DNA from 2 places in the Lysinibacillus louembei genome. Region 1 is predicted to be linked to the other one. Evidence: riboswitches for the same ligand, from Rfam matches in the RefSeq annotation. Region 1 holds a riboswitch; the other holds the start of a gene.

Region 1 (5,990 bases):
CTTTATCAGCTAGCTGCACAAAGCGGTCATGCAGATGCGCAATATAATTTAGGCTCCCTATATAATCAAGGAAGGGGCGTACCTCAAAACTACGTGGAGGCTGCTAAATGGTACGAGCTCGCTGCAAGTCAAGGTAACACGAGTGCGCTCAATAATTTAGGCTTCTTATATCATAATGGCACAGGTGTTGAGCAAAACTTCCAACAAGCCATCGAGCTATTTTCAAAAGCTGCTGTCGCCGGCGATGCAAGTGCTCAATACAATTTAGGCTATATGTATAGCAAAGGGCGAGGTGTAACAACTAACTATGCCGAGGCTGCCAAATGGTTTTTAAGTGCTGCATTGCAAAATCATACGAATGCGCAATTTCAGCTTGCTTTATTATATCGTACAGGAGACGGTGTCGAAAAAAACATTGATGAGGCACTTAAATGGCTTCTCCTTGCAGCCAATGCAAACCATACAAATGCTCAATATACGTTAGGTCTTATGTATAAGCTGCAAAATAATGAAAAGCAAGCAATGGACTGGCTATCAAAAGCCGCTGCGAACGAACATATTAGTGCCTGTTACGACTTAGCAATGCTTTATAAAAAAGTCAATAGCGAAAGCCCTCTTATGATGAAATGGCTAAAGCGCGCTGCCATACGTGGTCATGCAGATGCCCAGTTTGAGCTAGGTATGCATTATTTACATGAGCTTACCTATACAGAAGCTGCTAAATGGCTTCAATCAGCTGTTGAGCAGCACCATCTCCAGGCAGAATACGAGCTGGGCTTACTTTATGAGCAAGGGCTTGGTGTCGAAAAAAATTATGATGAAGCCCGTCATTGTTATCGCCTTGCCGCTGACCAAGGTCATATGCTCGCACAGTATAAACTAGGCAATATTTTCGATAAAGGGCTTGGCGTTGCTGTTGATTACACTGAGGCCGCTAAATGGATCAGCCTTTCCGCCTTTAAAGGGTACCCAAAAGCACAATTCCAGCTCGCACAAATGTATGCGAACGGAGAAGGCGTTTCACACGATTACTCCGAAGCAGCCAAATGGTATCGTCGAGCTGCTATAAACGGTCATATTAAAGCACAATTTCAACTAGGTATGTTATACAAAAAAGGACTTGGCGTTGCGCAAGATTATGCCGAAGCAACATACTGGCTAAAAAAATCTATCCAATAAAAAAATAGGCTGTGCGAAATCACACAGCCTATTTTCATCTATTTAGAAGCCTCTACTTTCAAATCACATGCTTCCAACGGCAAAAGCTTGGTTTTATATTTAATTTTATAGCCAATCCAAAGCAGTAAAAATAATGGAATACCGATATACGAAACAAGAATACCGTACCAGTCAATTTTATCTCCCATAAATGCTGTATAGTTTTGTCCAAGCACAACAATTAAGCAAACTGTTAAAGCAAACAATGGGCCAAACGGATACCATCTCGCTTTATAAGGTAATAAGGATAAATCCATACCTTGTGCAACAAATGCTCTTCGAAATCGATAATGACTATAAGCAATACCAAGCCAAGCAATAAAGCCTGACATTCCTGAAGCATTCAATAACCAAATATATACTACCCCATCCCCAAAGAAAGAAGCTAAAAATGCTAAGCTCCCCACTGCTAATGTTGCAAGCAGTGCATAAATTGGAATACCGCGATGACTTAGCTTCATCAAAAATCTTGGAGCTTTACCTTCTACAGCTAACTGCCAAAGCATACGTGATGCTGCATAAAGCCCTGAATTTCCCGCTGATAGCATCGCTGTCAAAATGATGGCATTCATAAAAGATGCAGCCACAGCGATACCAAGGCGATCAAACACTAATGTAAATGGAGATACAGCAATATCCTCTGATAATAAACGCTCATCCGTAAAAGGAATTAATAAACCAATTGCGGCAATAGCTAAAATATAAAACAATAAAATTCTCCAAAACACAGATTTAACAGCCTTCGGAATATTTTTCTCTGGATTATCTGTCTCACCAGCTGTTACCCCTAGCAATTCTGTACCTTGAAACGAAAATCCCGCTGCAAGAAAAATCCCAAAGGTAGCAAAAAAGCCCCCATGAAACGGTCCATCATGAATAAAGAAATTTGTAAATCCGACAGGTGCTTGCCCACCTAAAATTCCAAAAATCATTAAGAAGCTGATAATAATAAACACAATAACTGTTGCGACTTTAATCATCGCAAACCAATATTCACTTTCCCCATAACTTTTAACAGACAAAAGATTAAAAGTTAACACTACTATGATAAACAATACTGTCCAAATAACCGATGAGCTATTTGGAAACCAATATTTCATAATCAGGGATACGGCTGCAATTTCGGCCGCAATCGTAATCGCCCAGTTATACCAATAATTCCATCCCAGCGCAAACCCTAGCGCTGGATCAACAAATTTACTCGCATACGTACTAAAAGATCCCGATGATGGCATATAAGCAGCCATCTCCCCTAAGCTGGTCATTAAGAAGTACACCATAATTCCAATCAGTCCATAGGCTAACAATGCGCCTCCAGGACCAGCTTGGGCAATAGCACCTCCACTCGCTAAAAACAACCCTGTTCCGATTGTTCCTCCTAAGGAAATCATTGTAATATGGCGACTTTTTAATGCTTTTTGCAGCTTCGGTGGTTTATGACCAAGCTGATTAATTTTAATATCACTCACTGTATAGCTTCCTTCCTAATTTCAAGACAAAAAAATACCATCACAAGACACTGTGATGGCTACATTCATCCTTAGTTTTTTGATAGCTCAACACGTTGTCTCAACAAACGTGACAGTTCTGCTCCTTTCGAACGCAGCCCCAGCATGAAGGTTACAAGCTCCCTCACACTTCGGCAATATTTCCTTTCCACTAATTTCATCAATGCTTGCCATTTCCATTAGCGTACTTTTAAATATTGCGACCTCTACCCCAATCAAACTTGAGGTTTATTATTAAATTTATAACGCATATTATTTTAACATAATAAATGCTCACTTGCAATGAAAAATGAGGCAACATACTAAATCAGGAAGTCTATCACTTTTTTAAACAGTTCTAAAGACTTCATTCACTCGATTGTGTCAGGAGGAGGATTTTTCGCAATATGGAACGCTTGAGCATTTAGTATTTATAACAAAATTTATAAGTAAGTTTGGTACTATTATAAGAGGCTACCAATAATAACTCGCCCATTTTAGGAAGAAATCCGCCCGATTATGCATTGAACTCGCCCGTAAAACAACTTATTTGGCCCAATTTTATTAGCGAGGGAATTTTATATGCACAACAAAATCACTGAATGCTCAGTAGTCTTGTTGTTGCGAAGCGATGTCCTACTCTCACAGGAGACAGCCCCAACTACCATCAGCACTCTCAACGCAGTGCAGCAACGGATTTCTTCATTGCCCGCAGCGCTTACGGTGCTCATGTACCATGTACATTCCGCTCCACACGCCTTGGCGCCTTGAACTCCACCGCTTCACTGCACTGCTTCATATCAGGTTCGTATAAAGGAAAGTGCAATTGTTTGCTACCGATACCGCGCCAACCTGACCTTTTGATAGTTGGGGATTTCCTACTCTATACACAAAAAAACCACTGAATATTCAGTGGTCTCATTGTTGCGAAGCGACGTCCTACTCTCACAGGGGGAAACCCCCAACTACCATCGGCGCTAAAGAGCTTAACTTCCGTGTTCGGTATGGGAACGGGTGTGACCTCTTTGCCATCATCACTTCACCGTATTAAATTGGAAAGAAATTATTCTTTCAAAACTGGATAAACGGTCATTGAAACAAGTTTAGAATGTGGTTAAGTCCTCGATCGATTAGTATTCGTCAGCTCCATGTGTCGCCACACTTCCACCTCGAACCTATCTACCTCATCGTCTTTGAGGGATCTTACTTACTTGCGTAATGGGAAATCTCATCTTGAGGGGGGCTTCATGCTTAGATGCTTTCAGCACTTATCCCGTCCATACATAGCTACCCAGCGATGCCGTTGGCACGACAACTGGTACACCAGCGGTATGTCCATCCCGGTCCTCTCGTACTAAGGACAGCTCCTCTCAAATTTCCTACGCCCACGACGGATAGGGACCGAACTGTCTCACGACGTTCTGAACCCAGCTCGCGTACCGCTTTAATGGGCGAACAGCCCAACCCTTGGGACCGACTACAGCCCCAGGATGCGATGAGCCGACATCGAGGTGCCAAACCTCCCCGTCGATGTGGACTCTTGGGGGAGATAAGCCTGTTATCCCCGGGGTAGCTTTTATCCGTTGAGCGATGGCCCTTCCATGCGGAACCACCGGATCACTAAGCCCGTCTTTCGACCCTGCTCGACTTGTAGGTCTCGCAGTCAAGCTCCCTTGTGCCTTTACACTCTACGAATGATTTCCAACCATTCTGAGGGAACCTTTGGGCGCCTCCGTTACCTTTTAGGAGGCGACCGCCCCAGTCAAACTGTCCGCCTGACACTGTCTCCTGCCCCGCTAAGGGGCATGGGTTAGAATTTCAATACAACCAGGGTAGTATCCCACCGACGCCTCCTTCGAAGCTGGCGCTCCGAGATCTCTGGCTCCTACCTATCCTGTACAAGTTGTACCAAAATTCAATATCAAGCTACAGTAAAGCTCCACGGGGTCTTTCCGTCCTGTCGCGGGTAACCTGCATCTTCACAGGTACTATAATTTCACCGAGTCTCTCGTTGAGACAGTGCCCAGATCGTTACGCCTTTCGTGCGGGTCGGAACTTACCCGACAAGGAATTTCGCTACCTTAGGACCGTTATAGTTACGGCCGCCGTTTACTGGGGCTTCAATTCATAGCTTCGCTTGCGCTAACCACTCCTCTTAACCTTCCAGCACCGGGCAGGCGTCAGCCCCTATACGTCACCTTACGGTTTTGCAGAGACCTGTGTTTTTGCTAAACAGTCGCCTGGGCCTATTCACTGCGGCTCTCATGCGCTTGCACGCTCAAGAGCACCCCTTCTCCCGAAGTTACGGGGTCATTTTGCCGAGTTCCTTAACGAGAGTTCTCTCGCACACCTTAGGATTCTCTCCTCGACTACCTGTGTCGGTTTGCGGTACGGGTACCTCCCACCTCGTTAGAGGCTTTTCTTGGCAGTGTGAGATCAGGAACTTCGTCCATACGGACTCGTCATCACAGCTCAACGTATCAGTGTGCGGATTTGCCTACACACACGCCTTACTGCTTGAACAGAGACAACCAACGCTCTGCTTACCCTACCCTCCTGCGTCCCCCCATTACTCAAACGGTGGGGAGGTAGTACAGGAATATCAACCTGTTGTCCATCGCCTACGCCTGTCGGCCTCGGCTTAGGTCCCGACTAACCCTGAGCGGACGAGCCTTCCTCAGGAAACCTTAGTCATACGGTGGACGGGATTCTCACCCGTCTTTCGCTACTCATACCGGCATTCTCACTTCTAAGCGCTCCACCAGTCCTTCCGGTCTGACTTCAACGCACTTAGAACGCTCTCCTACCACTGACATCGTAGATGTCAATCCACAGCTTCGGTGAATCGTTTAGCCCCGATACATTTTCGGCGCAGTGTCACTCGACCAGTGAGCTATTACGCACTCTTTAAATGATGGCTGCTTCTAAGCCAACATCCTGGTTGTCTAAGCAACGCCACATCCTTTTCCACTTAACGATTACTTTGGGACCTTAGCTGGTGGTCTGGGCTGTTTCCCTCTTGACTACGGATCTTATCACTCGCAGTCTGACTCCCGTGCATAAATATCCGGCATTCGGAGTTTGTCTGAATTCGGTAAAGCGAGATGCCCCCCTAGTCCAAACAGTGCTCTACCTCCGGTATTCTCTATCACGAGGCTAGCCCTAAAGCTATTTCGGAGAGAACCAGCTATCTCCAGGTTCGATTGGAATTTCTCCGCTACCCACAGCTCATCCCCGCACTTTTCAACGTGCGTGGGTTCGGGCCTCCAGTAAGTGTTACCTTAC
Region 2 (5,990 bases), 1.8 Mb from region 1:
CGAATGGAATTCAAGACGCTAACTTTACATAGCGGAATAATCAATTGCGCTGAGGCGTAGTTGATTATTTCAATGTACGCTTTAAAAATTCCTTCGTGCGCTCATGTTTCGGGTTGACTAACACTTGTTCTGGGCGACCTTCCTCGACAATAACACCTTTATCCATAAAGACGATACGGTCAGCCACTTCACGTGCAAACTCCATCTCATGTGTTACAATCAGCATTGTATTGCCTTGATCTGCTAGTGTACGCATTACTTTTAATACTTCCCCTACCATCTCAGGATCAAGTGCTGATGTTGGCTCATCAAATAGCATAACATCTGGGTCCATCGCTAATGCTCGCGCAATGGCTACACGCTGCTTTTGTCCACCCGAGAGCTGACGCGCCTTCGCATTTTTATACTTTGCCATTCCAACGATTTCTAAATATTTCATCGCATTATCAATCGCCTCTGCCTTGCTGCGCTTTAGCACTTTTTGTTGACCAAGTGTACAATTGTTCAACACATTTAAATTATTAAATAAATTAAACTGTTGAAATACCATACCTAAATGTGTGCGGTATTCCTCCACATTATGCTGATTGTCTAAAATATTTTCACCATTATAAATGATGCTGCCACCAGAAGGCGTTTCAAGTAGATTGACACAGCGAAGCAATGTCGATTTCCCTGAGCCAGAGGAGCCAATTAAGCAAACAACCTCCCCTTTTGCTACCGAAAAATTCACATCGCGTAACACCTCATGAGAGCCAAATGATTTGCTTAAATTTTTAATTTCAATTACCGCTGTCATTGCACTTGCCCCTCCCGTTCTTTATCTACTTGGTAGGCATCTGCCCCATCGATTTTGCGCTCGATAAGACGCAGAATCCGCGTTGCCGTAAATGTCAAAATTAAATACATCAAGCTGGCAATTAAAAAGGCTTCCGCATATTTAAAGCTCGCGCCTCCAATCGATTTCGTTTGGAAAAATAGCTCCGTCACACTAATAACACTTAGCACGGCAGAATCTTTAATATTCATGACAAGCTGATTGCCTGTTGCAGGTAAAATATTGCGTATCACCTGAGGTAAAATAACGAATACCATCGTTTTAACGTGATTCATGCCAATTGCTTGGGCTGCTTCATATTGCCCTTTATCAACAGATACAATTCCACCACGAACAATTTCAGCCATATAAGCACCTGTATTTAATCCAACAACAACAAGTGCTGCAACAAAGCGATTCAGCTCGATGCCATATGCCGCTAATCCATAAAAGACAACCATCGCCTGTACAATCATTGGTGTACCACGGAAAACTTCCACATAACAAGTTAAAATAAAATTAATAATTTTTAATAAGATCGTTTTCAATGACCATGATTTTGATTTCATTGGAATCGTATGCATAATACCGATAAACAATCCGATAAACGCACCAATAATTGTACTAATAATGGCAATTGCGATTGTCATGTAAGCGCCGCGCAAAAACATCGGCCAGTTATTTTGTAGCATCACTAGCACCGTTTCAAACTGCATAAAATCCCTCCTTCTCCTTCAAGAAATTGTCTGAAAAGCGATATGCTTCTCAGACAATTAGCTTGCCATTGTTATTCAGCAGCTGGCTGATTAGCAATTGCCTCTTCCATTAACTTTTGACGGTCATCCTCAGAAATGCTTGCTAATACTTCATTCATTTTCTCTGTCAGCTCATAGCCTTTACGTACACCAATCGCTACATCTGTTGCACCTGGGTCTGTTTCAAAGCCATCTTCTAGCTCTGCATATGCAAAGTTTTCATTTGCCATTGCAGCGGAAATCGCTTCAGGGCGTTCTGCTACGTAGCCGTCAATTACACCTGATTGAACAGCAATACGCATTGCAGGGAAGTTATCCATTGCTACTTCCTTTTTCACACCAGGAATTTGGTCGATTACTAAATAGTTCGATGTATTTAGCTGTGATGTGATTTTTGCTCCTGAAAATTCAGCTAATGTTTTGGCATTTTCATATGGGCTGCCTTTTTTCACAACGATAACGAAATCAGATGTGTAGTAGTTTGATGTGAAATCGATTGATTGCTTACGCTCTTCCGTTGGGCTCATCCCTGCGATAATTGCATCTACAACGCCTGATTGTAGTGCTGGTACTAAACCATCCCATTCTGTTTTGACAATTTCAAGCTCCAAGCCAAGCTCATCTGCGATTTTTTTCGCGATTTGCACATCGTAGCCCCCCGCATATTCCGCAGAGCCACTAATTTTTACTGCCCCATTCGCGTCTGTCTGCTGTGTCCAGTTGAACGGTGCATAGCCTGCCTCCATGCCTACTTTCAATACTTTTTTACCTTCTTCGCCGCCTTCTGATGAAGCGTTTTTGTCGTCGCTACCCGTGCCACATGCCGCTACAATAAGTGCAGTTAGCATGGCCACAAGCATCATCATTAATTTTTTGTTCATCGTAAATTGCTCCTTTTCTTTAGTTTTTAGGCTTTATTTTATACAAAAAAGCGACCTAAAGAATTTTAGGTCGCTGCCATTTAATAAAATAAAAGCCCAAATCCTCTTAGTTCCATTGATGAGATAGCACAACTTGAGTAAGCTGGAAAGAAATACTCAAGACAGTCCTGCAGTTATTCACTACAGACCCAGCATATCGGATAAGAGCCTCCCGATACACTTCGGCGATATTTCCTTCTTTTCCATTTCACTGTTGCTCAAACTCCATGAAAAACTATTAAATACCGCGCCTCTACCCCACTTGAACGTGAGGCATTACTTATAAAGTTATTAGGTAAATGATATACTACGAAATTACTATTGTCAATATGATTTATGCTGGTTTAACTTGGAAGTAGCTTAATTTGATATAATCATCATTAAGGGCTTGATGGGAGGTTAAATAGTGTGAAGAAGAAGAAGAAAATTAAAATCAAAACCATTATCGGATGGACATTTTGGAGTTTAGTAATGGGGTTTTGTTACTATTTACTATGGATAAGAAGAGATTTAGATATGGATCAATCACTTTGGTTTCAAATTGTTAGTGTAATCTGTTGGTCATTAGTAGCTTCTATGGCTTTTCAGCAAAAAAGATATTTGTGGGCGTTTATTCCTGCTGGATTGGCAGGGCTTCATTTATCGAATATCCTTTTAGTATACGTTATTCGATGAGCGAATTCGGCGATTGGTTGAGCGAGTTTGCATGTTCGTTGAGCGAATTTTGGCATTGGTTGAGCGAATTTCATTATTCGTTGAGCAAATCGGGACTTTTTCCTCATAAAAAAGCAGCCAGACAAAGCGTCTGACTGCTTTCATTTTCAATTATGAGTTTAATAATAAATCTTCTGGGTTCTCGATTAATTCTTTTACTGTTTTTAGGAAGCCTACAGAATCTTTACCATCGATAATACGGTGATCATATGATAATGCCACGTACATCATTGGACGGATTTCGATTTCGCCGTTTACTGCTACTGGGCGTTGAACGATTGAGTGCATACCTAAAATACCAGCTTGTGTACCGTTCATGATTGGTGTTGACATTAATGAGCCGAATACACCACCGTTTGTGATTGTGAATGAGCCGCCTGCCATGTCGTTTAAGCCTAATTTTTTATCGCGTGCTTTTTTCGCTAAGTCTGCGATATCTTTTTCGATGTCTGCAAAGTTTTTAGCGTTTGCATCACGCACAACTGGTACAACTAAGCCTTCTTCAGTTGATACGGCAATACCGATATCGAAGAAGTTGTTTAAGTGAATTTCGTCACCATTGATTTGTGCATTTACGTAAGGGTATTTCTTAAGTGCTGCAACAACTGCTTTTGTGAAGAATGACATGAAGCCTAATTTAATGTCGTTTTCTTTCACGAATTGGTCTTGCTTGCGTTTACGTAATGCCATGATGTTTGTCATGTCGATTTCGTTAAATGTTGTTAACATCGCTGTTGATTGCTTCACTTCTAATAAGCGTTTCGCAATTGTTTGACGACGACGAGACATTTTTTCAATTGTTACGCGATCTGTTTCTGCTGCTGGAGCAAAAACAACTGGACCGTTATTTGTTGCGATTGGCGCTGCTGCCACTGGTGCTGTACCATGTGCTGCTACGTCTTGTACACGCACGCGACCTTGTGGGTCTACTGGTGATACAGCTGCTAAGTCGATACCTTTTTCACGTGCTAATTTACGTGCTGCTGGGCTTGCTACTACACGTTCGTTTGATGTTTCAACAGCCGGTGCTGGTGCTGCAGCAGCTTTTGGTGCTTCCTGTGCAGGAGCAGCTGGCGCTGGTGCCGCTTCTTGTGCTGCTGGCGCTGGCGCTGCGCCTTCGCCTGCTTCTACAACGGCAATCACTTGTCCAACAAGCACTGTGTCGCCTTCTTCAGCTAAAATTTGTGTTAATACGCCTGCTTCTTCTGAAATGATTTCTGCGTTTACTTTATCTGTTTCTAATTCAACGATGAATTCGCCTTTTTCTACGCGATCTCCAACCTTTTTCACCCACTGGGCAATTGTACCTTCTGTAATCGATTCTGCTAATTCAGGGACTTTAATCTCAGCCACTTTCATTTCCTCCTTTAAATTGAGAAAGGCTAACGGAGAGCCTTTCTCGCCTTCTTCAACATTATACTATTATTTTACTTTTGCTGCTTCTGTTACGGCTTCCGCAATAATTGCTGCTTGTGCTTCTTTATGTGCATCTGCATCACCCTCAGATGTTGCGCTCATTGCAGGACGACCTACATAGCGTAGTTTTTTACCTTCTGAAAGCTCATATAAGCTTTCGATTGCATAATTCCAAGCGCCTTGATTTTTCGGTTCTTCTTGTACCCAAACAACTTCCTTCGCATTTGGATATTTTGCAAGTACCTCTGCAATTTGTGCACTTGGGAATGGATATAATTGCTCCACACGCACGATGTGTATGTGATCATAGCCTTCTCCATCTTTTACGCGGTCTGCTAAATCAATCATCACTTTACCTGTACCTAATACGATGCGCTCTACTGCCTTTGCCTTCGTACCTAAGCCTGGTTGCTCGATAATTTCTTGGAATGAGCCGTTAGCTAATTGCTCTGCATTTGCCGCTGCTAATGGATGACGCAATAAGTATTTCGGTGATGCCACAACAAGTGGACGTACACCTTCCGTACCTAATAAAGCAGCTTGGCGGCGCAATAAGTGGTAGTAGTTGCCTGCGTTTGAGCAGTTTGCTACGAACCAGTTATTTTCAGCAGCCATTTGTAGGTAACGCTCGATACGGCTTGATGAGTGTTCAGGACCTTGCCCCTCATAGCCGTGTGGTAGAAGCATAACTAAGCCAGACTTTTGCCCCCATTTTGCACGCGCACCTGAAATAAAGTTGTCGAACATTGCTTGTGCCATGTTTGCAAAGTCACCAAATTGCGCTTCCCAAATAGCTAATACATTTTCTTTTTCCAGCGTATAGCCATATTCAAAGCCAACTACGCCTGCTTCTGTTAGCGGTGAGTTGTATACAGAGAATGATGCTTTTGCATCTTGAATATGGTGCAATGGCGTAAATTCGCTGCCGTTGTTTTTGTCATGTAGCACTAAGTGACGTTGTGAGAACGTACCACGCTGTGCATCTTGCCCTGTGAAACGAATTGGTGTGCCATCTTGCAGCAATGTTGCAAATGCTAACGTTTCTGCATGACCCCAATCAATTTTGCCAGTTTTAAATGCGTCACGACGCTTTTCTAAAATTTTGCCTAGCTTATTTTGTGGCTCAAAGCCTTCTGCAAATACTAATAAATCTTCGTTAATTCCTTGTAAACGCTCCACGCTTGTCGTTGTGTCTACTTGTGGGAAGTCCACTTTTAACGCTTCTGGCATTTCAAGATGCTTATGCTCATCCTTCTCTGCCATTTCTTTCACATGGTCGTATGCCGCTTGCATTTCTGCATATGCAGCGCTATCAAGAGCTTTCAGTTGTTCTTCTGTTACTAGCCCTTCTGCTACTAATTTCGCACC

The links. A riboswitch is a leader RNA that binds a small molecule or an ion and turns the genes downstream of it on or off. The one in region 1 is predicted to bind lysine.
Region 2: it holds a riboswitch for lysine, as region 1 does, so the genes downstream of both, R6U77_RS15020 (transporter substrate-binding domain-containing protein) here and R6U77_RS04060 (amino acid permease) in region 1, are expected to answer to the same signal.

Annotation. Positions count from the first base shown of each region.
Region 1 covers NZ_CP137624.1:843,321-849,310, forward strand. The annotation lists gene R6U77_RS04055 (SEL1-like repeat protein) at 1-1,179, shown strand, start outside; gene R6U77_RS04060 (amino acid permease) at 1,218-2,687, opposite strand; lysine riboswitch at 2,763-2,943, opposite strand; rRNA gene rrf (5S ribosomal RNA) at 3,632-3,747, opposite strand; rRNA gene R6U77_RS04070 (23S ribosomal RNA) at 3,816-5,990, opposite strand, start outside.
Region 2 covers NZ_CP137624.1:3,013,634-3,019,623, forward strand. The annotation lists gene R6U77_RS15010 (amino acid ABC transporter ATP-binding protein) at 65-799, opposite strand; gene R6U77_RS15015 (amino acid ABC transporter permease) at 796-1,533, opposite strand; gene R6U77_RS15020 (transporter substrate-binding domain-containing protein) at 1,605-2,453, opposite strand; lysine riboswitch at 2,570-2,756, opposite strand; gene R6U77_RS15025 (hypothetical protein) at 2,901-3,167, shown strand; gene odhB (2-oxoglutarate dehydrogenase complex dihydrolipoyllysine-residue succinyltransferase) at 3,318-4,559, opposite strand; gene R6U77_RS15035 (2-oxoglutarate dehydrogenase E1 component) at 4,629-5,990, opposite strand, start outside.